4 regions of the Paenibacillus sp. CH40 genome follow, and region 3 is predicted to be linked to each of the others. Evidence: riboswitches for the same ligand, from Rfam matches in the RefSeq annotation. Region 3 holds a riboswitch; each other region holds the start of a gene.
What was found. A riboswitch is a leader RNA that binds a small molecule or an ion and turns the genes downstream of it on or off. The one in region 3 is predicted to bind cyclic di-AMP.

Region 1 (7,935 bases), on a different contig from region 3:
ATGGGGCGCATGGTGAAGCATACGACCAAAAAAAGCTTCCGAGAATTGCTGATATTCGCGGGTAAACATCAACATTTCGTGCCATAATTCATCCACATCACTACTGAACATAGGCACTCTATTCATAATCGCGCATAGCATAAAATATCGTTTTAGCTCATGCCAGCGCCAATCATATTCTTGCTTCGTCAGCTCTGGGTGGGCTTCCATTACACGACTCCTTACGCTATGAGCATAGGAGGCGGGAATGGATTGCTCCAGTAGCTGCATCAGCTCTGTAATCTCTGGATGACGCTCCTGTGTAAGGGACGAAGGAGAAGGGGAACTGAGGAAAAAAGCATTCCGGCGCCGTGTCTTTCTGTTTCCCCGGTTCCTGCGTATTGCACGGAATATAAACCAAAAAATGATGAGGTCCACCACAATAAACAACGTCCAAAAACTGCTCATACTATCCATGATGGCTGACTACTCCTTTCTGAAAGAACACGGAATTAATATTTAACTTTCGTTATTCAGCAGAGAGAATTCTTTTTTTATTTGGGCTAGCAGTTCAGGATTCGTGATTACATCGCAAGCAGTCCATGCCAAGGTTCTCGCAGCCAGCAGCATTCCCTCCATGGCCCGGTCCTGCATCGCCAAATCGCGGAATTCTGGTGTATGCAAGGCATGCTTCTCGTCAATAACTTGAATGTACGGATGGATAGCAGGGCAATGAAGCGATACATTTCCGATATCCATGGAGCCGTGATCTTCACCTTCCGTTATATCTTCTTGCGAAATGCCAGCCTGCACCAAATTTGCGGTAAAGGCATCGGAAAGTACGCGGTTTGTGACCATTTCATTATAAGAAGTCTCATAATTGGAGGTCTTCAAACGACACCCGGCCTGTAAAGCAGCTCCTTCAGCAATTTGAATAACACGGCTAGTCAGCGGGTTCAGTTCTTGACGAGTAGCGGCTCTCACATAAAATTGGGCTGAGGCGTAATCAGGAATAATATTGGCTGCTTGCCCACCCTGGTTAATGATCCCATGGATACGCACTGTACTTTTTACTTGTTGACGGAACGCATTGATGCCATTGAACGTTTGAATCACAGCGTCCAGCGCGTTAATGCCTTCGTGCGGGCTGGCAGCCGCGTGAGCAGATTGACCAAAAAATTCGAATTGTACAGCATCAATCGCCAGTGATTTGCCTGATTTTTCGTAATGGTCATAAGGATGCGTCATAAGTGCTATGTCGCAATCATCAAACAACCCGGCAGCGGCCATCGGGACCTTTGCACCGCGTGTTTCTTCGGCAGGTGTGCCATATACCCGTACTTCTCCACCAGTTTCGTCGATGATCGACTTGAGGCCGACGGCAGCACCTGTACTCATCATACATATCAAATGGTGCCCACAGGCGTGTCCTAGACCTTTCAGAGCGTCATATTCTGCCAGAAAAGCGACAACCGGTCCGGGTTTTGCAGATTTGTAAGTTGCAATAAAGGCTGTTTCTATGCCCAATACGGGTGCCTGGACCTCAAAACCGTGAAAAACCAGTTCTTCTTTTAAACGGGCAGCGGCCAGAAATTCCTCGTTTCCAAGTTCAGGATTTGCGCCAATATATAACGAAATGTCCTTAAACCGTGGGGCATGCTGCTCAATTGTCTTTTGAATGGTCTGCTTAAAATCCATGCTGAAAACTCCTTTATATAAACTGTAATGTAGGTACTGCGTTAGGTATGCTGAAATTGTACTATAACATTCATTGCATAATCATGCATATTCATTTATAATGACACAATCTTATTTATTATAAAGAATTTAAGGAGAGAAAAAAAGATTGAAAAAGGCATATCGTTTTACCGCCCTGGTTTTGTCGGCGGTTATCTTGCTGTTGACTGGTCTTCCCATGCTCACTGCATACGGAACGGAAGCAAAGCCACAGAAAAAACTTGTAGTGGGCATGAGTGCCGACTTTCCGCCGTATGAGTTTCATAAAGTCATTAACGGTAAGGATACCATTGTTGGGTTCGATGTGGATATCGCCAAGGAAATCGCCAAAGATTTGGATGCGGAGATGGTCCCTGAGGACATGAGTTTTGACTCTTTGCTGCCTGCTTTGCAAAGTGGTCGTGTAGACTTGGTACTGTCCGGTATGACACCGACGGATGAGCGGAGAAAGAGCATTGATTTTTCAGATGTATATTATCGCTCCAAGCAAGTCATTATGGTACGCCCAGAGGATAAAGACAAATATCCTACGATGGATACTTTGAAAGGCGAGAAGATTGGGGCACAAAAAGGGAGTATTCAGGAAGAAATTGCTCAAAAAGTACCCAATGCCACTGTAACCTCACTGGACAAAATATCTGATCTGGTACTCCAGCTGCGGACCCAGCGTATCAACGCTGTTGTGATCGAAGATACGGTTGCTAAAGGATACACGTTAGATGGTACCGTAACACTTGCCAAGGCCGTGCCTGAGGATGCCGGAGCAGAAACAGCTGTAGGTATACGCAAGGGGAACGCAGAATTGCTTGCCTCTGTAAATAAAACGTTGGCTCGCCTGAAAGCGGACGGGTCGATTGAGAAGTTTTCCACAGAAGCGAGCGCGCTCTCTGCAGATCGACAGGTTTCTTCTAATAACATCGTAGATATTTTTTGGAAATACCGCAGTTTTTACGCTACGGGTATCGGCTACACTCTGTTGCTGTCTGCACTCGGAGTACTGTTTGGATTTATCATTGGTCTGATCGTATCCTTGCTGCGGATGAGTGGTATACGCATCATTGAGTGGTTAGGTACCACTTATGTGGAGATCCTGCGTGGCACACCTATGCTGGTACAACTTATGATCATTCACTACGGAGTTGCTTTGACGCTGGGTGTCAATTTTACCCCACTCCAGTCTGGTATAATCACATTGTCTCTGAATAGTTCAGCATATCTGGCTGAAATTTTCCGGGCAGGTATCCAGGCAGTAGACCGTGGACAGATGGAGGCTGCCCGTTCGTTGGGTATGGGACGCGGTAAAGCTATGCGTCATGTCATTTTGCCGCAAGCGTTTAAATCTATTTTGCCTGCTATCGGTAATGAGTTTATTACGATCATTAAAGAATCATCCATTATTTCGACCATTGGGATGGTGGATATTATGTATCAGGCCCAGGTCATTAAGAACATCACCTACGAAGGATTAAGTCCGTTCGTAATCGCAGCCGCTATTTATTTTGTAATGACATTCAGCTTGTCTAAGCTGCTGGGTTTATGGGAAAGGAAGTTGAGAGCCAGTGATCACCGTTAAACAACTGCGTAAATCGTTCGGTAAGAATGAAATTTTAAAAGGCATTGATATAGATATCGCCAAAGGTGAAGTCGTCGTCATCATCGGCCCCAGTGGTTCGGGGAAGAGTACGTTTTTGCGTTGTATGAATCTGTTGGAACAGCCTACAGACGGAGAGATTTTGTTTGAGGGCGAGCCAATTACAGCTCGTGGCCATAATATTAATGTAACCCGGGAGAAGATGGGGATGGTGTTCCAGCATTTTAATCTGTTCCCGCATAAAACAGTGTTGCAGAACCTGACACTTGCCCCAACACAGGTTAGAAGACAGTCAGGGAAGGAAGCGGAAAAAATTTCGCTAGAACTCTTGCGTACCGTAGGGCTTGAGGATAAGAAGAATACCTATCCGAACCAGCTATCTGGCGGTCAGAAGCAACGTATTGCGATTGCGCGTGCTTTGGCCATGCAGCCGCACGTAATGCTGTTCGATGAGCCGACTTCTGCATTGGACCCTGAAATGGTTGGAGAGGTTCTGGATGTAATGAAGAAGCTCGCCGAAGGCGGCATGACAATGGTAATCGTGACGCATGAAATGGGCTTTGCCCGCGAGGTAGGCGATCGAATCATCTTTATGGATAACGGTCAAATTGTGGAGCAAGGTACACCAGAGCAGGTATTTGGTACTCCAAGCCATGATCGCACCCGTGATTTTCTTGCCAAAGTATTGTAAGGAAGTGCTGATATAATCTATAAAAAAAGCCCTCCGTTTGACGGAGGGCTTTTTTTCTTTTTGTCACCATTTCCCCATACTTTCGTAACAAATATCGATTTCTTGATGACAAAATTGTAACGAGTATAGTATGATGTTCAAGGTTCCCAACATTTTCATGCGGATAAGGTTACAAAATTGTGATATTATGCAGTAAGCCAAAACTTACCGGGACAGCATGCGGTTATGACAAACGCTGAATGCTGGGTCCAAACTATGGGAAGTGCGGGGGACGTAACAACGGCAGTCATTCCGATACGTCATAAAGACGATGTGGAATATGCCTAGGGGTGAATTGCACAAGCATAGGGCTTCTCCTGAGTCCGAATCCGACAGCTAACTTCGCAGGCATAACAGAGGAGGTACATATCTTTGAAACATCTAAAACATATTGGTAAAACGATGAAATTTGCGGTGCTTGCCGCAGCTATTGCAGGGTTGGCACAGACAGCTGGAGTAGCGGATGCTGCTTCGCTTCACACTGCCAAAGAGGGCGATACCTTCTTTTTGCTTGCTCAACGTTATGGAGTATCGGTAGACGAGCTAACGAAGGCGAACCCAAACATTGCTTCCAACAATATATATGCAGGTCTGCAAATTAAGGTGCCTGGCGAAAAAAGTGTGAAGGCAGCTTCGGATTCGAAGCCGCAGCTTCTTACGGAGAAAGCACCAGCGAATGAGGGGCCAACGATTGAAGCGTGGGGCAAAACATTCAACTATAGCAAAATAGTTGACGTTAAGGCTTCAGCGTATTCTGCCGCAGCCGACGAGAATGGTAAATGGGGAGCAGTGGACTACTACGGCAATCCGCTTAAACTAGGTACGATTGCGGTAGACCCGAACGTCATTCCGATGGGCACGAAAGTGCTGGTTACAGGCTATTCCCACCCAGGTTTGCCGGATCATTCTTTTGTAGCTGTCGCTCGCGATCAGGGTAGCGCCATTACAGGAAAGCGGATTGATATCTTTATTCCTGGCAACAAATCATTTGTGAACGACTTTGGATTTCAAAATGTGAAGCTGTACGTTATTGATAAATAGCATTGTACGTATATACGGTTTAATTAAACATAATATATATTATGTAAACTTAATGTCTGTATCCTACCGCATATAACTAGGTCGGACTCTTATCAGGTCTTATCCATAAAAAAGGCTGTCTTGACGAGCAGAAAACTTCTGCTGGTAAGACAGCCTTTTTACGTTGCTTTAGCTTGCAGCTCAATCATAAACATATGGTTATTTCCGTTCCGATGTGTGGAGTAGCCGGGGGACTGTCACAAATTTGTATCCCTTAGCTTTTAGAGAGTGAATTAGGCCCGGCAGAGCTTGGACAGTGCCTTGCAAGTTGGAACTTTGACCTCCACCTGCGTGCATTAAAATAATAGAGCCAGGCCCGGTAGCTGGGATCACATTGCGCTGAATTTGTGTTTTACTTAATCCCTTCCAATCGAGAGAGTCTACATTCCAATTGACAATCATATAGCCATGACGACGTGCCCATTGGATTTGAGGCTCCGTGATTTCACCGTAGGGTGGACGAATCAACTTGGGGCGAAAACCTGCGCTTGCTTGTAAAATACGTTCTGTTTTTGTAATCTGGTTGCGAAAGCGTTCTGGTGTGGCCTTCCTAAAATCTGGATGAGTATAGGAATGGTTTCCTATAGCATGGCCTTCACGGATAATACGGCGTATGATCCCCGGATGCTTTTCCGCACGGTGACCGACGATGAAAAAGGTGGCTTTGATGCCATTGGCGTGTAATACGTCCAAAACTTGTGGCGTATACCTAGAATCGGGCACATCATCAAAGGTTAGGGCAATTTGGCGGGTGTGTGGGCCGCACATTTTAAAAATGTCTGCATGTTTTTTACGCAGCATTGCTAATGTAGGAGTTGCTCGATCTGTGCTCTGAAGTACAGAAGAAGCAACAGCTGCTTCCTTGGGATGGGGCGTTCCGGTGTTGGGAGGCGCATCCGCGTGAACGGGTAAACTTGAGAATGCTAGTAACAGTGCCAAGCATGGCAACACTCCCCTGTACGGCATATGTATCCCCCCCTTTCCGTGCAGTGGTACCAAGTGGTGCTCTCGACTATTATGTACCTGTCTTATTAAAAATATGCTGGTAACCAATGTTCGGCTCATAAACGACTGAAAAAGAAGTCCACGATGAAACGATTATCAATGAAGATGATGGAGCTAATCGTACATATTCTCTTAAACATGACCGAAAACAGGAGCATTTTCGCAAGTTTTAGCCTTACAACGAATTCGGTATACTGTGACAGCTGGTGTATAATGGGGATGCAATTCATAATTATACAGACATGGAATTGAAGGAAGGATGGATAAAAGTGACCGACTTGTTTACTCCTTATCAATTAAAGGGGCTTTCTTTAAAAAATCGGATTGTCATGCCCCCGATGTGCCAATACAGCGTGGAGGCCAAGGACGGAAATCCAACGGATTGGCATCATGTCCATTATGTGAGCCGGGCAGTAGGAGGCACTGGACTTATTATTGTGGAAATGACAGCGGTCCATCCAGATGGACGTATTACGGATCGTGATTTGGGTATTTGGAGTGACGAACATATTCCTGCATATCGTAAGATTGTAGAGGAAGTCCACAAGTATGGTGCCAAGATTGGTATTCAACTAGGCCACGCTGGACGCAAGGCTGAAGATGCTGAGCAACCTGTGGGTCCGTCCACGATTCCTTTTAGCGAACGCTTTAAAAAGCCGCACGCCTTAAAGACAGCTGAAGTCAGGGAATTGGTCCAGGCATACAAAGAAGGCGCGCGCCGCGCGGTGGAAGCCGGTTTTGATACGGTTGAGATACATGGCGCTCACGGCTATCTGATCCATCAATTTCATTCGCCTTTAACAAATACCAGAGAAGATGAATATGGGCAGGATTTGTCACTGTTCGGTGTTGAGGTCATACATGCTGTTAAAGAGGTTCTTCCTGCTGATATGCCTGTGCTTATGCGGATATCTGCCAAAGAATACGTCGAGGATGGATATAATGTGGAATACATAACAGGCGTAGGGGAACGATATCGTGATGCAGGTGTGGATATTTTCCATATTTCTTCTGGTGGTGAGGGTCCGATTGGTTCTGGCGGAGGCCCGTCTGCGCGTGCCGGCTATCAGGTGGATTTGGCTCATACCATCCGTGAAAAGCTGAATGTACCTGTGATTGCTGTTGGCTTACTGGATGATTATGAGGACGCCCGCCGGGTTGTTCAGCAGAAAGAAGCTGATCTGGTAGCAATAGGGCGTGCCATGCTGCGTGATCCCTATTGGGCGCTGCATGCATCGCGGGAGCTAAAAGTACAGGCCGACATCCCAGAGCCTTACTTGCGCGGTTTTTAGATATTTTTGAAACCCTCTTTGCAAAGCTTGCGTAAACATGTGTACAGAGCTTAAAATTTAAGCATTCAACTCTAGGAGGAACTTCACATGTCTATTTTCAAACGATTAAGAGATCTTACGATGTCCAACATTAACGCCATTATCGACAAGGCAGAAGATCCAATTAAAATGACGGATCAATACATTCGTGATATGCAAGAGGACCTGGAAGATGCAGAGAAAGCGGTAGCCGCTCAAATTGCTATTGAAAAGAGGTTCAAACAGCAATACGAAGAACAGGCTGCTTTGGTAAAGAAACGTGAAGAACAGGCACATACCGCTGCAAAAGCACAAAATGTAGATCTGGCCCGTCGTGCGCTGGAAGAAAAGAAATCTGCTGAACAAAAAATGAACGAGTTCAAAGCTGGTTACGAACAGAACAAAGCTGCAGCCGATAATCTTCGTGGCAAGCTGGATGAAATGCGCAGACAGCTGACAGAAATGAAAAACAAGCGCGAAACACTGGTTGCCCGTTATAATGC
Region 2 (7,935 bases), on a different contig from region 3:
CGGAAGTGGCTTGAGCAGTTCTCCGCGTCCACTTGCTAAAGCTGTACCCCCTGTAATACAGAAAGGTACATCTGAGCCCAGTTCCGCACCCAGCACCCTTAATTCGGCATCCGAGATACCAAGCTTCCATAGCTTGTTCAATCCACGCAGCGCTGCGGCAGCATCACTACTTCCACCTGCCAACCCTGCCGCCACCGGGATATGCTTATCCAGATGAATGTGGACGCCCGTAGACACGTTATAACGTTCTTTGATCAGACGAGCAGCCTGAAAAGCCAAGTTCTTTTCATCCAATGGTATGTACCCAGCTTGACTTGAAATAATAATGGTATCACGCGGTAACTCAGACATCGTCAATCGGTCAGACAGATCGACCATGGTCATAATCATTTCGACCTCGTGATAACCATCGTCCCGCTTACGTAGAACATCAAGCATTAAATTGATTTTCGCCGGTGCTTTTTCATATATTTTCAAGGCGTTCACCCACCTTCAACTTTTCCCTCAAGACAGCTTAACATATTATATCAGACTCAGCGTGTCAAGTCATGAGGTTCAAAAAAGCGGAGATGACCCGGTCTAATCCCGGATATCCCCGCTTTTCATCAGCACCACCGATAGCTACGATTTGCGGGAAGCTGCCTGCTCGGCAAGTTGGATAGCCCGCTTGACCATATTGCCCGCATCCTTGGCTTTAATGCCTCCCCAGCCTTCTTCCTTGACCGTGTCGTAAAATCCAAGATCTTTGGCCAACTCGTACTTTAGCTCCTCCGACATGACACTCCGTCTTCTTCGGCTCATACATACGCCTCCTTCGGCAATGGAATAAGGAAGATCATTCCCGGCTTAGTATGTGCAGAGATGTCATGCTTCATCCTGCTCTGTATATACAAAACGGCCCCGTCATTTGAAATGACGAAGCCGTCGTTAAACCTGCAAAGCTGGTATAAATCACGAAATCAATTAAGGTGTTTCAAAATATTCGACTACACTTGTATGGGAGTCGGGATCATATACGCTGACTTCTACCGACTCGGTAAGAATGTCAGCATAGCTGTAGGAGACACGTTTAAACGTCTGTTGCTCCTGATCCAGCTTGACGATAAAAACAGAAGGGTACGTTTCTTCCAAGACACCAGTTCGTTCGACGGTCTTACGGCGTCCGCCGTTAGCCCGCAGCAAAATTTTTTGCCCTACATGTGCGTCGAGACTGCGTTTGATTTCCAACAGCGTATTTTTAGCCATTGCCTAACGACCACCTCTTTCCTTGTCCATTATAACGAATTTTAGAGGGATTGTCAAATCAAGCTAAATATTATAACAACACGAAAAATAAGTTGTCAATTTAATTTTTTGCGAACAGGAATAATTTATATAAAAAATGACAAAAAGCCTCTGAAAGCAGAGGCTTTTTGCTCAGGTTAATCCTATTGGCACATTTGAATCCTAGATTGCGGAAGGCGTTACTTTAAGCGTTGATAAATTTTCAAGCTTCGGCAGGCCGATGCGATAGCTTCCCCTAGTTTCAATTCCACCCACTCCACGACTGCCACTGATTGTCTGGTGAAACAGGTCCCCCATGTTGACCGTATCACGGATCGAAGTAAAGGCCGCCTTGGCAGCCACGTATACGGGGTCCAGCGCGTGAATCAGGATACGCCCTGGTGAGCTGGCGAAGTTCGCTCCCGCACGTAGCAGCGCCTCAAAATGGGACTGGCACGCTCCCGCTACAATCGTCAGCGAATCCAGATGACGTTCATATTGTCTTGCTACCTGAATTGCCGCCACAAAATTTTGCGAATTTTTATAACTTTTCAAGCTGTACAAATCGTAAGGCTGTGGCTGCTTCAGCACACCGTCATGTCCAGTAATGACTACGATATCCGGACGGATACGAGGAAGCAGTCGGTACAACGTGTCTGCCATTGCCGATTCGTGAACGTGATGTCCCTCTGCAGGAACACGGAGCTGTTCATATAAACTGAGACATTTTTTCAGATAGCTGGGATCTCCATCCAGGTGAAGAACCTTTCCCGGCATTTCAAAATACGTTGACTCAACCGGATCACTCCAGTCCCCTACCAGAGCTGCCTGACTACGAGCAGCTTGCTGCTGGCGTGCCCGTTGCAACAGATTAAGAGACTCACCAGCCTTAATGTGGGCCTGCTGAGTCTTACCACTAATCTGGTCTGCAGGCACTCTGACCAGATCGTTCACCGGGGAATCGGCCAGCAGCCGAAATTCTATTCCCTTAATGATCGCTTTATCCCGCTGGATGTCCTCAACACGAAACGTGACATCTCCGCCGTACGATTTCCGAACGACCAAGTCTCCTAAACTCATCACACTGTATCACCCCTCCTATATCGTATGGGTGAATGCACAGTTTGGTTCCAGCTTAGGATATACCTGCCTCCAACAGCACAGCGCTGAGACGCGCAAATTCCTCAATACTTAGCGTTTCTCCTCGACGGGAGGGTTCAATACCAGCTTGTTGCAACAGCGGCTCCAGCGTGTCCCTGTTCTCTTTGGTGAAGAAACGGCTTTTTAAGTTATTGGAAATGGTTTTACGACGCTGGGCAAAAGCAGCATGAACCACTTCAAAGAAGTGCTTCTCATCCACCACTTCCACCGGAGGGGCTTCCCGTACACGCAGCCGGATGACTGCAGACTCCACATTTGGCTGGGGAATAAATACTGTATTCGGCACAGTGCAGACTAATTCAGGTTCGCTGTAATATTGCACTGCAATGCTCAGACTGCCGTAATCCTTCGTTCCAGGAGACGCAGCCATGCGCTCAGCCACTTCTTTTTGGATCATAACGACGATATTCTCCAGAGGGAGCTTGTCCTCCAGCAGCCTCATCAGAATCGGTGTGGTAACATAGTACGGCAGATTAGCCACGACACTTACTTTACTCACGTCTGCAAAATCGGCTGCGAACACCTCTCGCAAATCCAGCTTCAGCACGTCTCCATGACGTACCTTCACATGCTCGTAAGGGGCCAACACCTCTTCGAGAATTGGCAGCAGCCGCTGGTCAATCTCGACAGCGGTAACTGCCTTGGCCGATTGAGCCAGCTTCTCGGTCAAAGCGCCAATCCCAGGACCGATCTCAAGTGCACCCTTCGTCTCATCCAATCCAGCAGCATTTACAATCTTATTGAGAATATTTTGATCAATCAGGAAATTTTGTCCCAAACTCTTTTTGAACGAAAAACCGTGCCGTTGAATAATTTCCTTCGTACGCCGCGGTGTTGCTATATCTTGAATCCCTGTCATACGGACATCACAATCCTTCACTTTCAATTTGTGCCAGCGCCCCGGCAAATTCCTCGCGGCTGATCTGAAATACAGAGAGCCGTTTATGTAGCTGCTTTCCGTTACAATAACCAATACCCAGCACATTCCCTAAGGCCATACGGCGTGCAGCAGCATTGGGATGGGTGATGAGTCCAGCATCAATCAGGTCCGCCCACTCAATCAGCGGGTCGGCGCCTTCCACTGTCGTATGGACCCGTGCAAGAGCGTGTCTGATCGCTTCTGGTGAGGCATTCTCCACGCCAATATCTCCTTTACGCGTCGCTTCTGCCTCGGGTATAAAGGCCTGCTTGCAGCCGGGTACCTTGGAAGCGATAATCTTACGGATGCGCTCCCCTGCATGATCGGGATCGGTTAAAATGATGACCCCCCGCCGCTCCTGCGCCAATGCAATTTTACGCAGCGTCATTTTATTAATGGCGGAGCCGCCAGTTTCTATCGTATCCGCTTCAACAGCGCGGCGAATGGCCACCGTATCATCCCGGCCCTCTACCACGATCACTTCCTTGATCATTTGCGTTTCCCTCCACTGCTACACAGCAAGCTATATTTATCTTTCCCTGCTTTTGAAAACAAAATAAGAAGAGGATATCCTCTTCTTAGCATGGCATAACTATGTTGTTAATACTATCGCATTGCCCTCAACATACACAACCTGTTTTAGTTGATTTCAGGCTTTACCGGTCCGATAACATATACGGTTTTACCGTGCTTACGACCAAATTGGTTGGCTCGGCTCAAACTCTCATAATACACATCGATTTTGTGGCCTTTAATCGCGCCACCGGTATCCTCCGCACGACGGAAGCCCACCCCTTCGATGTACACCCACCAGCCGATTGGAATTATACTCGGATCGACCGCGATGGTGCGTCCTTCCGTGACACGTGCGCCGGATGCAGTACGTGTACCGATACCTGGCTCCTGTGAGGAATACGCCGTCATGGAGACATTTTGTAAAACTTTGCTATATTTAAAATTTACGCCTGCTTTACGGACAGCACTGCCCGAACTAACCGTTGTTGCCTTAACCGCATCATTGGGACCGACGGAAGCAGCAAGAACGACCGGTTTTTTCTTCGTTCCTACCGCAATGACTTTATCCACACGGTTCTGTGCAACTTCCTTGTTAACCAGCTGTTTGGATACCAACTTTCCATCATGATATACCTTTTGAACGTGCTGGACGACCACACCCGATTTGCCGCTTTGAATGACCCGATTATCGCCTTTATAAAGACTCGGATCGGCCGTTTTGATGACCTGATAAGGCACCTGTTTTTTCTGTTCGACCTGCTGTTTCTTCACACGGACGATTTTTATGTCCATGTTAGACGAAACAGAGGCATCCAACGCAGGATAAACTTTATCCGTTGATGATAATTTATAGCCCGAGGTACGAATGGCACCTTCTACTGTATTTTCTGTTGTGTACAGCTTTTTCGTCTCATTGCCTGAAGATACTTTAACCTGATTGGCACGTTTAATGACTACGCGATCGCCATCCTGTATTGCTCCATTTAGCGGCATGGAAACTGTATCATGCGGCTGAAGTGAAATGGAATGCTCGCTCAGCAAATCTTGAAGCATGGATTCCCGGGTTTCTACCGCAGACGCCTTGCCATCGATGACAAAAAAGACTTGTTTTTTAGATTGCGTGTACATCAGAATTGAAATCATAATCGTTAGCGCGATTAGAAAAATAGCAACCAAAGCAGCCTGGCGCACATTCTCTTGCTTCCAACGCAATACGTAAGACATGCTGGATGAGCGTGACTCATGGGTATCCTTTTTTTGGAAAATGCCCATTTCCTCCGTCCTCCTTACATAGCCCGCCGTCTGGAGTAAGACATAGTTGAGATTTGACGTGACTATAACAGATTTTCTACAAGACAAGCCCAAACTACGACTGTCCTGCACCATGTACCCGTCTTCGCGGCATGCTGTCCTCCCCTGTTTAACCACAGTATGATGACAGATTTTCTTTTATTCACAACAAAAAAAGCCAGAGAAAGAGACTAGAGAGCTCTTTCGTGGCTTCCGGCATGTGTGAATATGCGGGAAAACTCATGCACGAGATGGCTTCTCTCTTGTTACGCTTACGGGGTTAGCTGTCGGGTTCGGACGTAGAGAGTCGCCCTAGCTTGGGTCAACCGCTCATGGCGGTCGCCTTCACATTCACCCCGAAGACCCAGAAAGAAATCGAAATACGGCTCCTCCACCTGTTCAATCCCATCCGGGAAAAGAATTTAGGTCGAGCCGGCTGGCGGAAGAGACGTTCCCTTCTTGCACATACGCCGGACGTACTGTAAGCCATATCGGTTCCCCCGTTCCCTGTAAAAGGGACTCAGCGAGACTGGTTCATGAAATGACTTGTTGATGTTTACATTCAAACAACAATTCACTGAAAAGATGATATCCTGTTTCTATGCATGTTGTAAAGCAGGTTTCAAGTACATTTTTTAAAATATTCGGTTAAAATATTGTAATATTCTCGAGTTTCCTGCAACAAATTCATGATTAGCTTCGTCTATCTCTTTATTTTGATCGATTTCTTCACTTTTTCATTGAATGTAAAATCGTTCCAGGGCATTTCGGGTCGTTATTGACACTACTTCCTCCACTGTAATCCCTTTGATTTGGGCTGCAGCCTCTGCTACCAGTCTCACCTGTGCAGACTCATTTCGCTTCCCACGAAACGGATGAGGCGTCAGATAGGGAGCATCAGTTTCAATGAGCAGACGGTCCAGCGGCACCTGTGCGAGCACCTCTTTTGGCTGCTTGGCATTTTTGAACGTTATTGGACCACCGAAGGAAAGGTGAAATCCCATATCCAGCACCATTTTGGCTGTCTCCCAGCTACCCGAAAAGGAGTGCATGACTCCACCAATCTCACTCGCTTTTTCCTCGCGCAAAATCTTAACAATATCTTCATGTGCATCCCGGTTATGAATAACAATGGGCATCTTGAGCTCACGAGCCAGACCAATTTGATTTCGAAACACCCGATGCTGCACATCCTTCGGTGATGTATCCCAGTAATAATCCAGACCGATCTCCCCGATGGCTACAACCTTTTTATGACTGCATAACGATGCAATCCATTCTAGATCGCCCTCCTGCATTGTAATAGCATCCTGTGGGTGCCATCCAACTGCCGCATAAATAAAATCATACGTCTCGGCCAATTTCATGGTGGATGGAATGGTCTCACGATTAAATCCGATATTGATCATCCGCGTTACTCCTGATTCGACAGCACGTGCTATAACTTCTTCACGATCTTCGTCAAATTGTGGCGCATCCAAGTGAGTATGAGTGTCGAATAAATCCAAGGTTTACATCTCCTTTTTTTACTTACATTTCTATATAGTTGTCTATTCTTTGACAAAATAATTCCTTATTTCGGCAGGAAGCCTGTCTTTTACCGCGTTCAATTTATTCTGGGGAAAATACATATGATATTTCCCTCGGTGAATACCACTTATTGAGCGCACAATTTCCGAAACTTCGGATATTTCACTCACCTCGCCCTGACGTCCAAGCAGCAAAATCTGGTTGTCCGTCGAGCCACCCTGCCGAAACACATCATAAGGAAGATCTGTCGGAAAATCAATTTCAAAATCATATTCAGGGTGCAAACCGGCCTCTTTCAAAGCTTCTCGAATACTGTCAATGGTATCTGTATCCATATTTTCAATCTCTACATATTTATACAATCTACGGTCCATAAACCGGCTGCTCAAATCACTTAAAATCTCGTCCTTTTCTCGTTTCCACTGGCTAAATACGGTCTGGATTAATGACTCGTCAAGCATCAGATATTGCTCTACTGTAAGATCTCCTTTCAACAGATCCGGCAACGGGTCCAGCAGAAATCCAAACTCATATCCGTTTTTAAACAATTCCTTTGCTCGCTTGAAAATTTTACGTAAAAGGATTTCCGAGCTGCGTGTTACAGGATGAAAATAAATTTGCCAATACATCTGGTAGCGTGACATTAAATAATCTTCTACTGCATGCATACCTGATTCCTTCACAACAATTCTCCCATTATGAGGACGCAGCAGTCGTAAAATACGATCCAAATCAATCGTGCCGTAGTTGACACCTGTCGAGTGAGCATCCCGCAACAAATAATCCATACGATCGGCATCTAGCGGACTGGTTACCAGGTTGACAACAATCGGTTTATCATACGTTTTGGCTATAACCGCAGCCACCTTTTGTGGAAGCTTCTCGTCGACTTGCCGTAGCACGGCGTTGATCTTCGTGTCTCCCAGTACAATGCGGCATGTCCAATCCTCATGGTTCATATGAAAGGCTTCCTCAATTGAATGAGAAAATGGGCCGTGCCCCACATCATGCAATAGAGCTGCACACAGAGCAACCAGTCTTTCCTCCTTCGGCCAATCCGGGAAATCTCCACGTTCAAATTGAGAAATAATACTTCTCGTAATCTCATATACGCCCAATGAGTGTGAAAACCGGCTATGCTCCGCTCCATGAAACGTAAGATACGACGTTCCTAACTGCCGTATGCGCCGTAAACGTTGGAACTCCGGCGTGTTGATCAACCGCCATATCACAGTATCCTGAACATGGATGTAATT
Region 3 (7,935 bases):
GTCAGCATGCTCTTCATGCGGTTCATGTCTCTTTTTACTCACTGGAATCGCCATCCTTCTGGGTCATCGTAGCCCGTTCGGTCGGAGTCAGGAAGATCGTCAGTTTCTGACTGATGGCAATTGTCGATATCCCCGATTGAATGGAAAGCAGACCTTCGACCATCATTAATTTAAGCTCCACTTCTTTTTTGGATAACCGTTTCAGCTTGTTGGACATCGGATGCCACAGGACATAACCTGTAAAAATACCGAGCAACGTCGCAATGAAGGCTGCTGCAATGGCATGAGAGAGCTTTTCCATGTCACTAAGGTCAGCCAGAGCGGCGATCAGACCTACAACCGCACCGAGTACCCCGAGCGTTGGAGCGTACATACCGGCTTGGGAGAAGATCAGTGCGCCAGAGCGATGTCGATCCTCGGTAGCATTGATATCCTCCATCAGAACGTCCCGTACGAATTCCTGATCATTGCCGTCAATAATCATTCGCATGCCGCCACGCATAAAGGGATCGTCGATTTCCTCTACCTTAGACTCCAAGGCGAGCAGACCTTCACGACGGGTAATGGATGCCCACTCGGTAAACGTACCGATGAGCTCTTTGCGGTCTAACAGTTTTTGTTCGGTGAAAATAACCTTGAACAGCTTCGGAATCCGTTTGATTTCTGCCATCGGGAAGGCCATAAATATACTCGCTGCCGTTCCGACGAAAATAATCATGTAAGCAGCGGGATTATTGACCAAATTGACGACCGGAGCGCCTTTTAAGATCATCCCGACGACCAGTGACACAATCCCGAGCACAAGTCCGATAATGGTTGAAATTTGCATGATACACCTCATCCATGAGAATAGATTTTGAATCCTTTCATGCCGCCGGGGTCGTCCTTGCCCCAAGCGCGTCATTACAAGACGGATTATAGTATTTATCGACAAAACTCTCTTTTTTGTTAAGTGCGAATTTCCGGTATAATAAGGTGATTATGTATTGAATAGCGAAACCATTGGAGGAAATGGCATGGGAGTAAAGCATGGGCGTGAGTATGAACAAATTTTGAACGATTTGACAGAGGCTGTGGGGCGCATCCCAGATAGCTATGAATTTTTTGAGATGGAAGCAGAAGATTGGGACAGGCTGGACCCGGCGGGACGTCAGGAAGTCAATGAAGCTTTGGCAGAAGACTTATTTTATGCACTGGGTACAGAGCCCACAATCACTGTAGGGAGTAGCGTTGTGATCTATGAGCCGGAGCAGCATCGCATCTATGTACTTATTGGGGACGAGGAGCTGACGTCAGTCCCTTTGATTTGAGGTCCGTCTTATGGATTTATCAACGGGGCCGTGGTAATATGTACACCAATATATCGTAGTTTTGGCCGTATTTAAGCGGTCGAAAGGCTTCCGTATAAACGGGGAGGAGTTCGTAACATGCCTTTTACACAAGAAGAGATTGAAGCACATCTGGAGAAACTGGAGGGCTGGGAACTGGAAGAAGGACGTTGGATCGTTCGAAAATATAATTTTTCCAGTTTTATGAAAGGGATTGCATTCGTGGATGAAGTTGCCGCTATATCTGAAGCATTCAATCATCATCCATTTATTACGATTGATTATAAGACCGTGACTCTGCGTTTGACCTCTTGGGACGACGGCGGTATTATGGCCGTGGATATTAAGGAAGCCCAACAATATAATGAAGCTTTTGAAAAAATGCGCAGCAGTCATTGAGCTTGTAATGATCTGTCGTATGATGATAAAAGCGCCTTCGCTATACAACATCGTGGTTGTATGCCGAAGGCGCTTTTATCATAGAATCTGGGTTGGGTGCTCGGGACGATATACCATACAATAAAATGGTTTTTTGCCATCAGGAGTCTGGCGTTCATAGGTATCTGTAAGCTCAAATCCAGCCGCCTTGTAGGCCCGGATAGCGCGCCCATTCCAAGTGAGCACCTCTAAATCAATTTCATTCTTCGGGTTGCGTCGTTGAGCTTCCTCTGCAATGGCACGGACAAAATCAGAGCCTTTGCCATGTCCGCACCTGTCAGGATGCATTCCAAGACCTAGCCGGGTCACACCGATCATAGGAAAATATTGAGCAAATCCTGTTAGCTTGTTCTCTTCATCCAGTACGGCAACATATTGCTCTTGGCGAAGCGTGGGACTTCCAAATTCGACTTCAAGCGCCTTCATTTGTTCCCAGGGGAGCCAACCGTATATGTTATAAGGTGGATCATAGTGCCACTCACAGATTGCAGCCGCTTGATGCTCGTCCATCGGTACGATCCGATAGTTGGATATTAAGGCCGGCATGTGTTCCATCCTCCTTTTACACAGGTACTTCAATCATTAACAACAGATTGTAGACAAGTTGCAGAGGAATGGCAAGCGTGTTTATTTCATACCTAAGTCGGGTATACATTCAATAAGAAGGAATTACTGCTCATATGCTCCCCCAGCGGTGACGGTAAAACCGACGATGTTCGCTACAATTGAAACCTTTTGAGGTCTCAGTTCGTCAGTAAAGATAATAATTGCTGATGTTGTGGACATAAAAAACCGCAATTCGATTCCGGCCAGAATCAAATTGCGGCTAGGGTTAGCTTGCTGTGCGTTAGTTATTCTACGTTATCGTCATCAGGAATGTCTGAAGCTACAGAATGGTAAGCGTCTGTGCTCATAATTCTTTTTGCACCGACATAGCGGTTAGCGTAATAATTTTCGTTCAGTGAGCTAACTACTACACCACGTGAAGTCGAGGAGTGGGCAAATTTCCCTTCACCTACGAAGATACCTACATGGGAAATGCCTCTTCCTGTGGTGTTGAAGAACACCAGGTCCCCAGGTCTCATTTCATCGCGGGATACAGAAGATCCCATTTTGAATTGTGATCCAGATTGATGCGGAAGTTTAATTCCCAGTTTGTTGTATACGTACATTGTGAAGCCGGAGCAATCGAATCCCTCGAGTGTAGTGCCTCCGCTTCTGTAGTTCGTTCCTTTGGCATCTTGGATGACCTGGTCCATCTTAGAGTCTGCATATGCACTGCCGCCACCGAATGTAAAAGATGTAAAGGCAATGGCAAGACCCATAGCTGCGATCGTTAGCTTCTTCTTCAAAAAAAATATACCCCTTCCAATGCCTGCGAGGTTAGCTTAAGGATTCGGTAGAAGGTTCCCCTATGACCACTCTGTTGCGAGATCAATTCACCCAAACTGGTTCCCCCGCTTCCTAGGTGCCAGGAATTAGGCTTAACTTAAGATGTGCACCTTGGAGAGCAGTATTCACAGAAACGTTATTTTTGAGATAAAGGTTACAATAAAGATTACAAAGTTGTTACTATCAGTTCACTGCGATTATTGTAACAAAGACGGCTGGCTTTGGCAAATGTTTCATTGCAAAAAGTTACAAAAAAAATCTGCTCCTAATGTCCCAGGAACAGATCTTGTTAACAGTATTCAGTTATGTGTCGTTTGCGCGGGTATGAATCAAGGTTTTTCGACAGACGGAAATGAAGTAAAAAAACATAAAGGCAGGGCTTAGCTTCTACTAGAGATATCGGTATGCCATAGTCTGTACTGCGAACTGATATGCCACAGCCTGACCAGACTAGTAACAAAATGATACGATTGCTGGAGAATGAGCGCCAGCATGCCAGTCCAAATCATCGCCACGGTGCCAAATAGACCGAAGACCAGCAGCACACAAGCACCGAGCAAAAGGGATATACCGACAGCTGGGAGGAGCTGGCGAAAGAAGGCGAGCAGGGACGATAGTATGGCGTGACCACCGACAGTACCCAGTTGCATATACAGGATGCACTGCCGAATGAACCATCCGTATGCCATCCATCCAATGACATAGGGCAATAAATGCAGCAGATAAGAGGAAGATTGAAGTGCTCCTGCTACAATAGGGTAGAGTCTCGGTACTACCCAAAAGGCGGGAAGCAGCAGCAGTCCCAACTCGATGGTGTAATACAACAGCGACGACATGCCATGGCGTTTCATACCCTTGAAAAAGGACAGGCTTTGCGGTTCAGTCGCATCGGTATGCAGACTTTGATATATTCCGGCTCTAATGAAGGGAGTGATCAGTATACGTAGTACAGTCGCCCCTAGTAGTATCCACAAATACACATGTACTTCCCGGCTGTCCATCAGAGCAATCTGACTCTCCATCCAAAATAAGGTCTGTCCCAGCTCGTTTTGACCCTGATCAGGATAACGGAGCAATAGCGGGATAACGGCAGACTGCACCAGCCGATAGAGAAACACCCCCCACAGTAGTCGATACAGAAATAAAATGATAACGATATAGAATCGTATGCGCACCAGCGCCCAGCCCTCTTTTATAACAGTCCGCATCTATAGACACCTCACCATGACAGACTTCCAAGCAGTGTCTCCAACAGCTTGGTTACACTTACACTCCAACGGGTTTGTTGCTTTTCGTCCAATTCGGCTTTTAGGCTATTGTTAATATGCTTGTTCTCCAGTGCAATGGTATATAGGGGATCAAGGGTTACATAGGAAACGGGAGAAGTACTTTTGATCCGAAAAGTTGTGCTTTTGCCCGCGCCGTCCCAAGCCTTGAATATCGTGGTACCATCCTTGAAGGTAAATTGGACAGGGATCTTGGGATAATCCGCCCCTTTTTTGCTGACCGTCACGACTGCTTCATATCCATTCTCCAGCTTGTGGTTTGTGATGTGATCCACTGAAAAGTCCGCCATCTGGCCGTCATATACATACTGTTCAAAATAGTGGCTCCATGAGCGTCCGGTGACTCTCTCCACGATACGTTGAAAATCCAGTGAGGACGGATGCTTAAATCGGTACGTCTGGACGTAGGTCCGCATAATGCGATCCATTTTTTTCATACCCACCTGACGTTCAATGCCCCGTAGTACCAGCTTGCCTCGAGAGTAGGCATTTTGCGCGTACTCAGCAGCTGAGCCGTACTTCCATGACTCACGGTTTAGCGGCTGTGGGGAGGCTACCTGTCCCGATTGTAATGGCAAGTTAGGGGTAAGCCCATATTCTTGCTCCATAAGCCGCTCCTCTGCATAGGAGGTGAAGCCTTCATCCAGCCACGGCTCCTCAAATTCATTATTGGCTACCATTCCGTAGAAATATTGATGTCCAATCTCATGAACTAATGTCCGTTCCAGACTATAGCCAGGATTCAGATTACCCGCAGCAGCGGCCGTGATGAGTGTCGGATACTCCATACCGCCGGCTCCATTGCCTGATTTGGGTGGAACCACGATGGATAGGGTGGAATATGGATAAGGCCCGTACCATTTGCTGTAGTACGAAAGGGCGGCCTTTGCTGCGCTCATATAGCGCCCTTTGAGCTCCTTGTGCGACGGGTCAAGGTAGAGCTTGATTTTGACACCAGGGACTTCAGCAGAAGAAAAGGGTTCTTCTACGGTTACAAAGTTGGGTGAAGCGGACCAGGCAAAATCGTGTACATCATCGGCATAAAATTGATATATTTTTTGGCCGTTCTGTCGGACGGCACCACGGGTGGGAAATCCGGTCGCTGCTACGATATGAGTTTCAGGCACCCGAATCCGTACGCTGTAAATTCCAAAATCGGCATAAAACTCGGAGTTACCATGATACTGGTGGAGGTTCCAGCCCTCCTCGGCGCGTCCACGCTGTCCTGCAGTCTCGTAGACGCTGAGCTTCGGGAACCACTGTCCTGCCATTACAAAATCATCTGTCGCGCCCATACGAGCGAAGATGGCGGGCAGTTTTACCTCAAACTTCATATATAATGTGATTTCTTCGCCACCTCGTACCGGCTTGGGTAGACGCACCTTCACGAGCGAACGGTCGCCTGCGTTACCGTCATCTGGCTGCACATATTGGATGCGGTGCATGAGAGATAAGCCGTCTTCTGTTTTTAGTTCAGTCAGCGTCATGGAGCCAAAGCCGTCTTTGGGCATGGTGTCTCCGCGCAGCTTTCCACCGGATTCCTTCATAAAGGTAGTTTCCATGGAAGAAAAGGCATTCGGGTATAGATGAAGATACAGATCATTCACGGTTTTCTTGCCCGGATGCTTCCAGGTCAGTGTCTCAGTGCCTCGCAAAACCTGTCCTTTTTCCAGAGACACATCAATGTGGTACTCTACCACCCTCTTGCTGAGGATTTCTGTAGCGGGCTGTGGAGGGTTCTTGGGCAGGTCAGGCAGGATGTTTGCCCCTAGAGGCTTGCCCATATTTGGGGCAAGCGCAGACTCAGACAGGGACCCGTATAGTGGTTGGCCTATGGACTGCGGGTCGGATTGCGGTTGGGGCTGCCAGGCAAACCATAACGTCCCTGCGAGGAGACCGAGGGCTAGTGTAGACAATAAAACGATTTTAGTGCGTGCTGGGGTCATACAATGGATACCTCCCGTTGACAAGCATCTACAGCATGTATATGTTTGCTTTCAGGAGATTATTAGTTAAAATATTTATAGTGTAGAATGAGTGTGAAGACGGAAAATGGAGGTCTAGTGACGCATGAGTGAAAATCAGCCGGACGGCAAAAAACAGATTGCACTGAACATTGTCAGTGGCAAGAGTAAACATAAGGGTTTCGGCGCAGGCTCAATCGACCTGAACAGCATGTCTCCGGTTATCATTGACCGAGGAGAGGCGAAAATTGATATCGGTGCCATGCATGCCAAAAGTAAAGTAGAACGTGGTATCAAGTTCTCTACGAATAAAGAGGATGTACCGAACGGACGCCAAGTATGGCTCGTATGGGTAGCCGTGGATCGTACGCCCGAAGGGCGTATGTACGGCGGTGCCACCGCCTGCGAGATGCTGATTGACGACGAAGCCAAACGCGGCTGGAAAATCCTCGCCGATCACGTCAACCGTATGGATTACGCGCTCAAGCGTCGTTTCATGCTGGATGATCTCGGCAGTGAAGATAAAGCAGCGCTCAAAAGCCTGCTAATTTCGCATAACGAGGAATGGTGGGACGCTTCGCCTGAGGAATTGAAGCAGGCGCTGGAAGGGTAGGCCCAGCGTTAACGCAGTAATAATAGTGTAAAAAAGCAGCCACATCTGTGGGCTGCTTTTTTTTATTGCGAAATAGCTTTCAGCATGAACGTATGATCGTGGTGATGGTATAGAAAGAATATTTTTCTGATTTGACACTAACCTTTTAGTAAGTAGTTGTACTAAAAGTGCATACTTACATATTTGTAGTGCGCGCTTTATACTCAGAAAATAAATAATACTCAAGGAGGATAAGTCTTTGAAAACTCTTGTTATCGTAACACACCCAAGCATAGAAACATCTGTGATAAATAAGCAATGGGTAGGAGAACTCAAAAAATATCCAGAAAAGTATACTATACATGAATTGCATACGATTTACCCTGACGGGAACATTGATGTGGAAAAAGAGCAGCACTTAATTGAATCGCATAGTAAGCTTATTTTACAGTTCCCTGTTTATTGGTTTAGTAGTCCGCCTCTCCTTAAAAAATGGCTTGACGATGTTTTTGCTTATGGCTGGGCTTATGGTTCAAATGGAGGAGACAAATTAAAGAATCGCAAAGTTGCTTTAGCTGTATCTGCCGGAATTAAAAAAGAAGATTATAGTGAAAAGGGAAGATATCGCTATACACTTGAGCATCTACTATCCCCTTTTGAAACAACCTTCCTATATTGCAGTGCAGATTATCGTTCGTTCTTTGCGTTTTATGGTACAGAAAATGAGCCTGGCGCAGATGCCCCAGGTTTGTCCGAAAGCGAATTGGAAAAAAGCGCACGAGATTATTTGAGTTTTATTGACAGCCTGTAATAGGAATGCCTATTGCTGTCCGTCCTCCAGAGCTGGCAAACCATTTTCCTCTCCCCACTCGCACATCATATTTAACAATGGAATGAGAGAAAGGCCACGCTTAGATAATGAATATTCAACTTTT
Region 4 (7,935 bases), on a different contig from region 3:
CATATTTCTCCGTCTGCTGATGAACTGCCGCATCAAATACGGAGGTAGCTATATCCTGTGCAGATTTTTTCAAGCCTTTAATGTATTCCACAGCCTTAGGTCCAGCCACCATCCCGCCGTAAATGGCTGACAGCAACGAGTTCGCACCCAAACGGTTCGCACCGTGATATTGGAATTCACACTCACCAGCCGCGAACAAGCCCGGTATATTCGTCATTTGATTGTAATCGACCCACATGCCGCCCATTGAATAATGAACAGCCGGGAATATTTTCATCGGGATTTTGCGCGGATCGTCACCGACGAATTTTTCATAAATTTCAATAATGCCGCCCAGCTTTACATCCAGTTCTTTCGGGTCCTTGTGGGACAGATCGAGGTAGACCATGTTCTCGCCATTAATACCCAGTCCATCATCAACGCATACACTGAATATTTCACGTGTCGCAATATCGCGAGGGACCAGATTTCCGTAAGCCGGATACTTTTCTTCGAGGAAATACCATGGCTTACCGTCCTTATACGTCCAAATACGACCGCCCTCTCCCCGTGCCGACTCGGACATGAGACGCAGCTTGTCATCACCTGGTATAGCCGTCGGATGAATCTGGATAAACTCACCGTTCGCATAGCGTACGCCTTGCTGATACACCGCACCAGCAGCTGTGCCCGTATTAATGACGGAATTCGTGGTTTTACCGAAAATAATCCCGGGGCCACCAGACGCCAAAATAACTGCATCCGCCGCAAAAGTCTTCACTTCCATCGTACGCAAATCCTGCCCGCAAATCCCTCGACAGATGCCTTCATCATCCAGTACAGCCTGTAAAAACTCCCAGTTCTCGTACTTGGTTACCAAACCCGCAGATTCCCAGCGCCGTACCTGCTCATCGAGAGCGTACAGAAGCTGCTGTCCTGTCGTCGCACCGGCAAAAGCGGTCCGATGATGCTGGGTACCGCCGAAGCGGCGGAAGTCCAGCAGTCCTTCCGGTGTCCGGTTAAACATGACGCCCATGCGGTCCATGAGATGAATGATCCCCGGAGCCGCTTCGCACATCGCTTTTACCGGAGGCTGGTTGGCCAGAAAGTCCCCACCATAGACTGAATCATCAAAGTGAATCCAGGGTGAGTCTCCCTCACCCTTGGTATTAACCGCACCGTTGATGCCGCCTTGAGCACAAACGGAGTGGGACCTTTTGACCGGAACCAAAGAAAATAAATGAACGTGAACTCCCGCCTCTGCCGCCTTGATCGTAGCCATTAGACCTGCCAGACCGCCGCCCACGACAATAATGTTGGATGCTGCCATTTCTGCTCACTCCTTTTTTTCAGGATTTTAACCAAATCCCCTTTTACGTTTGAAAATAGAATTTCAACACGATGTATAATTGATATGAGTTGTTTATAGTAGCTGTTTAAAAGCGCCGCATTGCACCAAGGCAGTTGCCGTTTCCTGAAATTCCGCACTCCGGAATGCAAGCAGGGAAGCGATGAAGCCGATAGACACCACCACGAACAGAGTCATACAGATATAAGAAGATACTTTTTGCGCACGTGGTCCCACGGTAATCCCCCAACTAACCATAAATGCCCACAGTCCGTTAGCAAAGTGAAAGGATGCCGAAACGACACTGATTAAATACAAAATGAAATAAACCGGGTTCGTCACGATGCCATGCATGACTCCGCCTAGCTCCTCATGGGTTACATTACCCAGAGCCACCTGAAAGCGCGTGTCGTATACGTGCCAGATAATAAATACAAACGTAATGACGCCGGAAATACGCTGGAACAGAAAGCGCCAGTTACGTGAATAGCCGAATCTTTTGACATTCGGGTCAGCCTGATAAGCAATATACAAGCCATAAATTCCGTGGAACAGTAATGGCAAGTAGATGAATAACGTTTCTAGCACAATAACCAGTGGCAAACCATTCAGGAAGGCCACGCTGCGATTAAATCCTTCCTTGCCGCCCTCCACCGCTGTGAAGTTCGTCACCAAATGCTCAACAAAAAATAGAGCCAGCGGAATGACGCCAAGAAGCGAATGCAGCTTTCTGGAATAAAATCCTCTCATCTAGGTCATGCTCCCTTCTCCCAATAATAGCGTTTTCAATAGTAATATAACATATAAATTGACAGTTTCCGACAGGAAATGTCCAACAAGGTGTCCCTTATAAGGAAAAACAAAAGTGTGAACATCTTGTGTCGCTTTCATGTTACTCCTTTTCGGCTTATAATGGAATTGCAATATACGTATTAATTATTATGTCTTTTTTGCATATAGAGAGGAAGTGGATGATTTGTTTGAGGATTTGAACGCTTTTGCCGTCATTGTCGAGCAGTCCAGCCTGAATAAAGCCTCCAAACTGCTGAATCTGTCCCAACCTGCCCTGTCTCGCAAAATTGCGAAGCTGGAGGAAGAGCTGGGTGTGAATCTCTTTGATCGTCGGGGCAAACGGCTCGAAATTACGTCCACTGGCCGATTTGTTTATACATTCGCGCTAGAGCAACGGCAACGACAGCTTCGCTTCTTACAAAAGCTGTCCCAGCACAAAAATGAAGCCCAGAGTATGCTTACACTCGGGGCTAGTCTCACAACACTCCAAACGACGCTGCCTACCCTCGTCGAAGCTTTCATGAGCAAGCATCCTCAAACCGAGCTAAAGCTGCTCACCGGTAAAACCCATGAAATCGTCGCCTTTGTACGTGACAAAAAAGCAGACGCCGGTATTGTCGGGTCTGCCATTCATGAAGCCGGACTGCGTTGCATTCCGCTATTTGATGATCATTTGGAGCTCGTTGTTCCCATTGGACATGAATTAACCGTCAAGACAGGAACGGCCTCGATGAAAGATCTGCAAGGATTGCCGATGATTATTTTCTCCAAAGGAACCTGGTACCGCAGTCTGACGGATGACTTGTTCCAGCGCAGCGGCATCATGCCGGATATCCGCATGGAAATCGACTCCTTCGAGGCAATTGTACGCCTGCTTCCAACCTGTAAGGCTTCTGCCTTACTACCCAAATCCTATTTGCGCAGCGAACTATTACGGGATAATGGACTCACTGCATTATACTTGCCCGATTTGAAGGAGACACGCCGAACGACCTCCCTCATTTACTCGGAGACGACCGATCTCGGTCCGACAGCACGACGCTGGATTAGCGAGACACGTGCGTCGTTTGCAGGCTACCGTATGGTGTAGAGGGTTTAATCCTCTTCATTAACATTAACAACCTCATCCTCAAAGCGACCGATATTGTCATTCGAGCCGATGATGACCATAATATCGTCTGCTTTTAGCCGATCCATAGCCGTCGGTGCGATCAGGATACCGTTCGCCGTATGAAGCGCCACGACGCTACAACCAAAGCGGGTACGGGCATTTAGCTCTGCTAGCGTTTTGCCATTCAGACATGCAGGTACATTGAGTTCCACAATACTGTATTCCTTAGACAACTCCAAATAATCGAGCAAATTAGGCGTGACTAGCTGGTGAGCCACCCGGATACCCATATCCCGTTCTGGATAAATAATCCGGTCCACACCGAGCTTTTCTAACGCACGCCCGTGCAGCACAGATATGGCTTTGGCTACAACTTTTTTCACACCCAGCTCCTTCAGCAAAATGGCGGTGAGGATGCTTACCTGAATGTCATCACCAATAGCAACAATGCCACAATCGAAATTACGGATGCCCAGTGATCGCAACGAGTCTTCATCGGTAGCGTCCGCCACGACAGTATGTGTCAACATCTCACTCATACTGTCCACAACATCCTCATTCCGGTCAATGCCTAGCACCTCGCACCCCATATCCACCAATTGCAAAGCCAGGCTTGAGCCAAACCGCCCCAAGCCAATAACTACAAACTGCTGCGTTTTCATATCTACTCGAAAACTCCTTATCTGAATCAATTTCATAAATGAGGATTTTGCAAAAATCCCATAAGCGACTTCCAATGAAGAAGATATAGATCGAAATGATTTAGTTCGTCTATATCTTGACTTCGGAGCGACTGGTATCGAATTTTGCAAAATCCTGAAATGATTAAACCAACGAAATGTATATGAAATGATTCATCCTATAATCATTTTGCCTTCCGGATGACGATATAATTCTTTACCCTTTTTCGGCCCCAGTGCATAAGCTAGCGTGAGTGGCCCCAGTCTACCTGCAAACATCGTCAGGGTAATCACCAGCTTGCCTATGACTGTCAAATCAGGTGTAAGCCCCATCGACAGCCCCACCGTACCAAACGCAGACACCGTCTCAAACAAGATCATCAGAAAATGATGATCTTCGGTTGCCGACAAAATCATGGTCACCCCGATCACGAACAGCAACCCCAGCAGTGTAATGGTCAAAGCCTTGTAAATTCGTCCCTGCGCAAGTCGGTACTTGAACAGTACAATATCTTCCCGCCCCCGCAGCATCGAAATCACCGCTCCAATGAGCAGGGCGAATGTTGTGGTCTTAATCCCGCCTCCAGTGGAGCCAGGAGAAGCCCCGATAAACATAAGTATGATGATAAAAAACTGCGTAGCCTGCCGCAAGCCTGCAATGTCCAGCGTATTGGCACCTGCGGTACGGGGGGTAACGGACTGGAATAAAGATCCCAGCAGTTTACCACCCCAATCAAGCGAGCCGAGAGTCTTCGGATTCGTAAACTCAAATACAAAAATCACGAGCGTGCCGACTACAATCATAGCGCCCGTCATGCTGAGTACCACCTTGGTATGCAAGGACAGTCTCTTGCGCTTGCGATATTCTGCCAAGTCTGACATCACTACAAAACCAATGCCGCCAGAAATAATTAGAAACATTGCGGTAAAATTAACAATCGGATCATATACATAACCTGTCAAGCTGCGAAATTCACCGAATAAATCAAAACCAGCATTGTTAAACATGGAGATGGCATGCCAGATTCCAAAATAAATCGCCCTGCCTACGGGCATATCAAAGGACCAGCGAACCGAGAATATCGTAGCGCATACGCCTTCAATAACCAGTGAGTACAGTAATACCTTACGGATTAACCCGACAATTCCCTCTACAGAAGTCTGATTCATCGCTTCCTGCAAGATGAGACGCTCCCGCAAGGAAATCCGACGCTTGAACACCAGTGCAATCAAGGTAGCCATGGTCATAAAGCCAAGACCGCCGATCTGGATCAGCGCAACGATGACAACTTGACCAAAAGTGGTAAAAAAGAGGCCGGTATCCTTTACGACAAGCCCGGTTACACAGGTCGCAGAGGCGGCAGTAAACAAAGCGTCTATAAACGCAAGTGGCTTTCCTGTTGTATTGGAGATCGGCAGCATTAACAATAAGCTACCTATTAGAATGATAATGGCAAAGCCCGCAACGAATATCTGCGGTGGAGAAAGCCGAAGCCAGCTTGCATTGGGATTCATCTATTCATCACTTCTCTCCTAATCCTTAAAACTATAAAAACAGTGATTTAATACGGTGTAAGCTCGCTACGCGTTCCATTTGATCTTTCGATCGTCGTTGCCCCTGAATTTTTTGATTTTTCCAAACCTTAGTTAACTATAATTAGCATTCCCTGAATACAGGAAGAATGCATGTCAAGCACTACTCGGCCCCCTGTGCTATTGGCGGGCAGTAGCGAAGGGGGCAGAATTGTTCTGAAGAAGCGAAGCGTTTGCCTTTATCTCCGGATTTTAACCATTAGAGGGGGTATACAATAAAAAAATCCGGGGATAACAGCAATCGGAAGAATAATCTGCACCCGCAGCGGTCTAACCAATCCAAACACTTTTATACGCACAAAAAAAGACACCGGAAAACCGAGTGCCTGACTTGGTTCCTGCTCATAGCCTACGAGGTTAGCTGACGGATTCGGGCAGCACAGTATGCCCTATTTACACTTCCGATCCAGCAGGATCGGTTGTAAAATTCACCCCAGTAACATGGTTCCCCCGTTTTCCCATAGAAATTCGGCTCAACTGTATATCATTACCTATGTATTTCATAGGCATTGCCTCAAGATTATAATCCTTCTATATCCAGATCACAAAACCAATTTCGCCGAAAAAACGTGAAATTGGCTTTATTTTGCGAATGGGCATCGTTTAATCGCAGCTTATCTAATTTTATTGGAACTTTAAAGTGCTTTCACTCTATTTTCATGAATATCGCTGGTCTGTTGGCGGGAACCTGTGCAGTATGATATCTTTAATGGATGTTCTTATTTACAGATTAAGGAGGAAACTCATGAATCCTATCGGGAAACCGGTCGTGCTCACGGCCAACTTCAAAAAATTAGGCTTGCTGGGCGGGATTGGCCTGATTTGCTTTTTTATCTTTCAATTGCTTATTCCCTCGCTTAGCAATCCGAGTCCAGAATCAGTAATGAACGCAAAGGTCATCAGCAAACAAGAAGCGGTCATACACGCATTGGACTTCGCCCGCTCCGAGCTGGGCTATACTGAATCACAGCCTGAGGAGCCCGTCGTGACCTATCAGGCCGAAACAGATTTGTACGGTTATTTATCTAGAGAAAAACTGCTTCAACAGTACGACCGTACATGGAAAAAGAGTTACCCTTACGAAACCTTTCGGGTCGATCTGCCTGAATCCTCAGCGAAGAGTAAACTGCAAATTCATGTGGATTTATCCACTGGCAAGGTCGTTAGCTTTAAACGGATCACCTCCAATACCAATTACACACAGGCTGATATTTCTACGGATGAACAAGCACGTAATAGGCTTGTACGTGTGGCTGAGGACGGCATGACCCTCGAAGCCAAGGAGCAGGCGGCCGCAGTATGGGTCAAGCGCTTTGGCTTTAAGCCGTCGGATTTGAAGCTTGCGACCACTGAACAAGAAGGCGGATTAAAGTATACCGTAGACGATAAAAAAATCGGCGCCTCGGTACTTACACTGGCTTTTACTTTTGAAGACGGTGATGTTCGCTCCTTCACCCAAAGCTTTTCGGCCCCGTCGTCCTATACCGATTATATCGAAAAGCAAACATTTTGGGCGAATTGGATGACCTATGCGGGTTATGCCCTATTTAGCTTTGTGCTGGGTGTACTTGCCATTGTGTATGCGTCACTCACCCGACGACATACTTCATTTGTTCGTGGCATTGTTCTGTCCGTTATATACTTTATTGCTAGTATAGCTGGGACCATGAACATGCTGCCTTTATTGCAAGCAGAAGCAGGCGGTAAGGGCATGCTTATATTTCTTATGGTTTTCCAGATTGGTGTTACCTTTTTCATGGCTGTAGCGCTCTACTTCTCCTTGGTCGGCGGTGACGGGCTTATGCGTCAGGTTGGACTGAATGCATGGCCGCGTGCAAAAGAGCCGGGCTACGGGCTGTATGTGCTTCGCAGTATGTATGTTGGCTACTTGTGGGCCTTTATTTTACTCGGGGTACAATCCATCTTATTCTTTATACTGGAGCGCACATTTAATACATTTTCCACCACAGATGCCACGCAATCCCCTTACAATATGGCTTATCCATGGCTACTGCCGATTATGGCCTGGATGGCAGGTATTGGAGAAGAGACTGTCTACCGTCTGTTTGGTATTCCGATGGTCAAAAAAATAGTGAAAAACACTTTTGTTGCGTGTCTGATCACCACGCTGATTTGGGCACTGGGACATACGCTTTATCCGATCTATCCGGTGATTTCCAGACCTATTGAGCTGACTTTTCTTGGTTTGCTGTTCAGTTTTGTGTTCCTGCGTTACGGCTTTATTGCCGCCATGTTCAGCCACGTTATTTTTGACAGCATTCTAATGGGACTTAGTGTGATGAGTCTGGGAGACACTGTGAATGTGAGCGCTGGTCTATTCTGGATCTTACTTCCAGCCATCGTGGGTTACATCATTTATTGGTTTAGTCCTAAAAAGCCAAATCGAATTATGTTTGAACCTATAAAAAAAG

Region 1: it holds a riboswitch for cyclic di-AMP, as region 3 does, so the genes downstream of both, NLX73_RS05170 (3D domain-containing protein) here and NLX73_RS23780 (C40 family peptidase) in region 3, are expected to answer to the same signal.
Region 2: it holds a riboswitch for cyclic di-AMP, as region 3 does, so the genes downstream of both, NLX73_RS23270 (resuscitation-promoting factor) here and NLX73_RS23780 (C40 family peptidase) in region 3, are expected to answer to the same signal.
Region 4: it holds a riboswitch for cyclic di-AMP, as region 3 does, so the genes downstream of both, NLX73_RS16505 (TrkH family potassium uptake protein) here and NLX73_RS23780 (C40 family peptidase) in region 3, are expected to answer to the same signal.

The regions. Positions count from the first base shown of each region.
Region 1 covers NZ_JANAVQ010000001.1:1,171,556-1,179,490, forward strand. The annotation lists gene NLX73_RS05150 (glycine-rich domain-containing protein) at 1-456, opposite strand, end outside; gene NLX73_RS05155 (M20 family metallopeptidase) at 499-1,677, opposite strand; gene NLX73_RS05160 (ABC transporter substrate-binding protein/permease) at 1,826-3,289, shown strand; gene NLX73_RS05165 (amino acid ABC transporter ATP-binding protein) at 3,276-3,998, shown strand; cyclic di-AMP (ydaO/yuaA leader) riboswitch at 4,229-4,403, shown strand; gene NLX73_RS05170 (3D domain-containing protein) at 4,410-5,078, shown strand; gene NLX73_RS05175 (polysaccharide deacetylase family protein) at 5,277-6,083, opposite strand; gene NLX73_RS05180 (NADH:flavin oxidoreductase/NADH oxidase) at 6,392-7,414, shown strand; gene NLX73_RS05185 (PspA/IM30 family protein) at 7,502-7,935, shown strand, end outside.
Region 2 covers NZ_JANAVQ010000012.1:10,719-18,653, reverse strand. The annotation lists gene ispE (4-(cytidine 5'-diphospho)-2-C-methyl-D-erythritol kinase) at 1-477, opposite strand, end outside; gene NLX73_RS23295 (small, acid-soluble spore protein, alpha/beta type) at 622-801, opposite strand; gene veg (biofilm formation stimulator Veg) at 964-1,245, opposite strand; gene yabG (sporulation peptidase YabG) at 1,447-2,343, opposite strand; gene rsmA (16S rRNA (adenine(1518)-N(6)/adenine(1519)-N(6))-dimethyltransferase RsmA) at 2,399-3,283, opposite strand; gene rnmV (ribonuclease M5) at 3,291-3,836, opposite strand; gene NLX73_RS23270 (resuscitation-promoting factor) at 3,983-5,131, opposite strand; cyclic di-AMP (ydaO/yuaA leader) riboswitch at 5,403-5,685, opposite strand; gene NLX73_RS23265 (TatD family hydrolase) at 5,887-6,657, opposite strand; gene NLX73_RS23260 (HD domain-containing protein) at 6,700-7,935, opposite strand, start outside.
Region 3 covers NZ_JANAVQ010000013.1:41,764-49,698, reverse strand. The annotation lists gene motB (flagellar motor protein MotB) at 1-42, opposite strand, end outside; gene motA (flagellar motor stator protein MotA) at 35-829, opposite strand; gene NLX73_RS23795 (hypothetical protein) at 1,017-1,310, shown strand; gene NLX73_RS23790 (4a-hydroxytetrahydrobiopterin dehydratase) at 1,428-1,727, shown strand; gene NLX73_RS23785 (GNAT family N-acetyltransferase) at 1,806-2,312, opposite strand; gene NLX73_RS23780 (C40 family peptidase) at 2,618-3,118, opposite strand; cyclic di-AMP (ydaO/yuaA leader) riboswitch at 3,124-3,261, opposite strand; gene NLX73_RS23775 (hypothetical protein) at 3,539-4,366, opposite strand; gene NLX73_RS23770 (M1 family metallopeptidase) at 4,378-6,390, opposite strand; gene NLX73_RS23765 (YwhD family protein) at 6,515-7,021, shown strand; gene NLX73_RS23760 (NAD(P)H-dependent oxidoreductase) at 7,260-7,811, shown strand; gene NLX73_RS23755 (winged helix-turn-helix transcriptional regulator) at 7,821-7,935, opposite strand, start outside.
Region 4 covers NZ_JANAVQ010000005.1:126,300-134,234, reverse strand. The annotation lists gene sdhA (succinate dehydrogenase flavoprotein subunit) at 1-1,309, opposite strand, end outside; gene NLX73_RS16520 (succinate dehydrogenase cytochrome b558 subunit) at 1,403-2,077, opposite strand; gene NLX73_RS16515 (LysR family transcriptional regulator) at 2,304-3,209, shown strand; gene NLX73_RS16510 (potassium channel family protein) at 3,215-3,892, opposite strand; gene NLX73_RS16505 (TrkH family potassium uptake protein) at 4,085-5,425, opposite strand; cyclic di-AMP (ydaO/yuaA leader) riboswitch at 5,835-5,987, opposite strand; gene NLX73_RS16500 (CPBP family intramembrane glutamic endopeptidase) at 6,249-7,935, shown strand, end outside.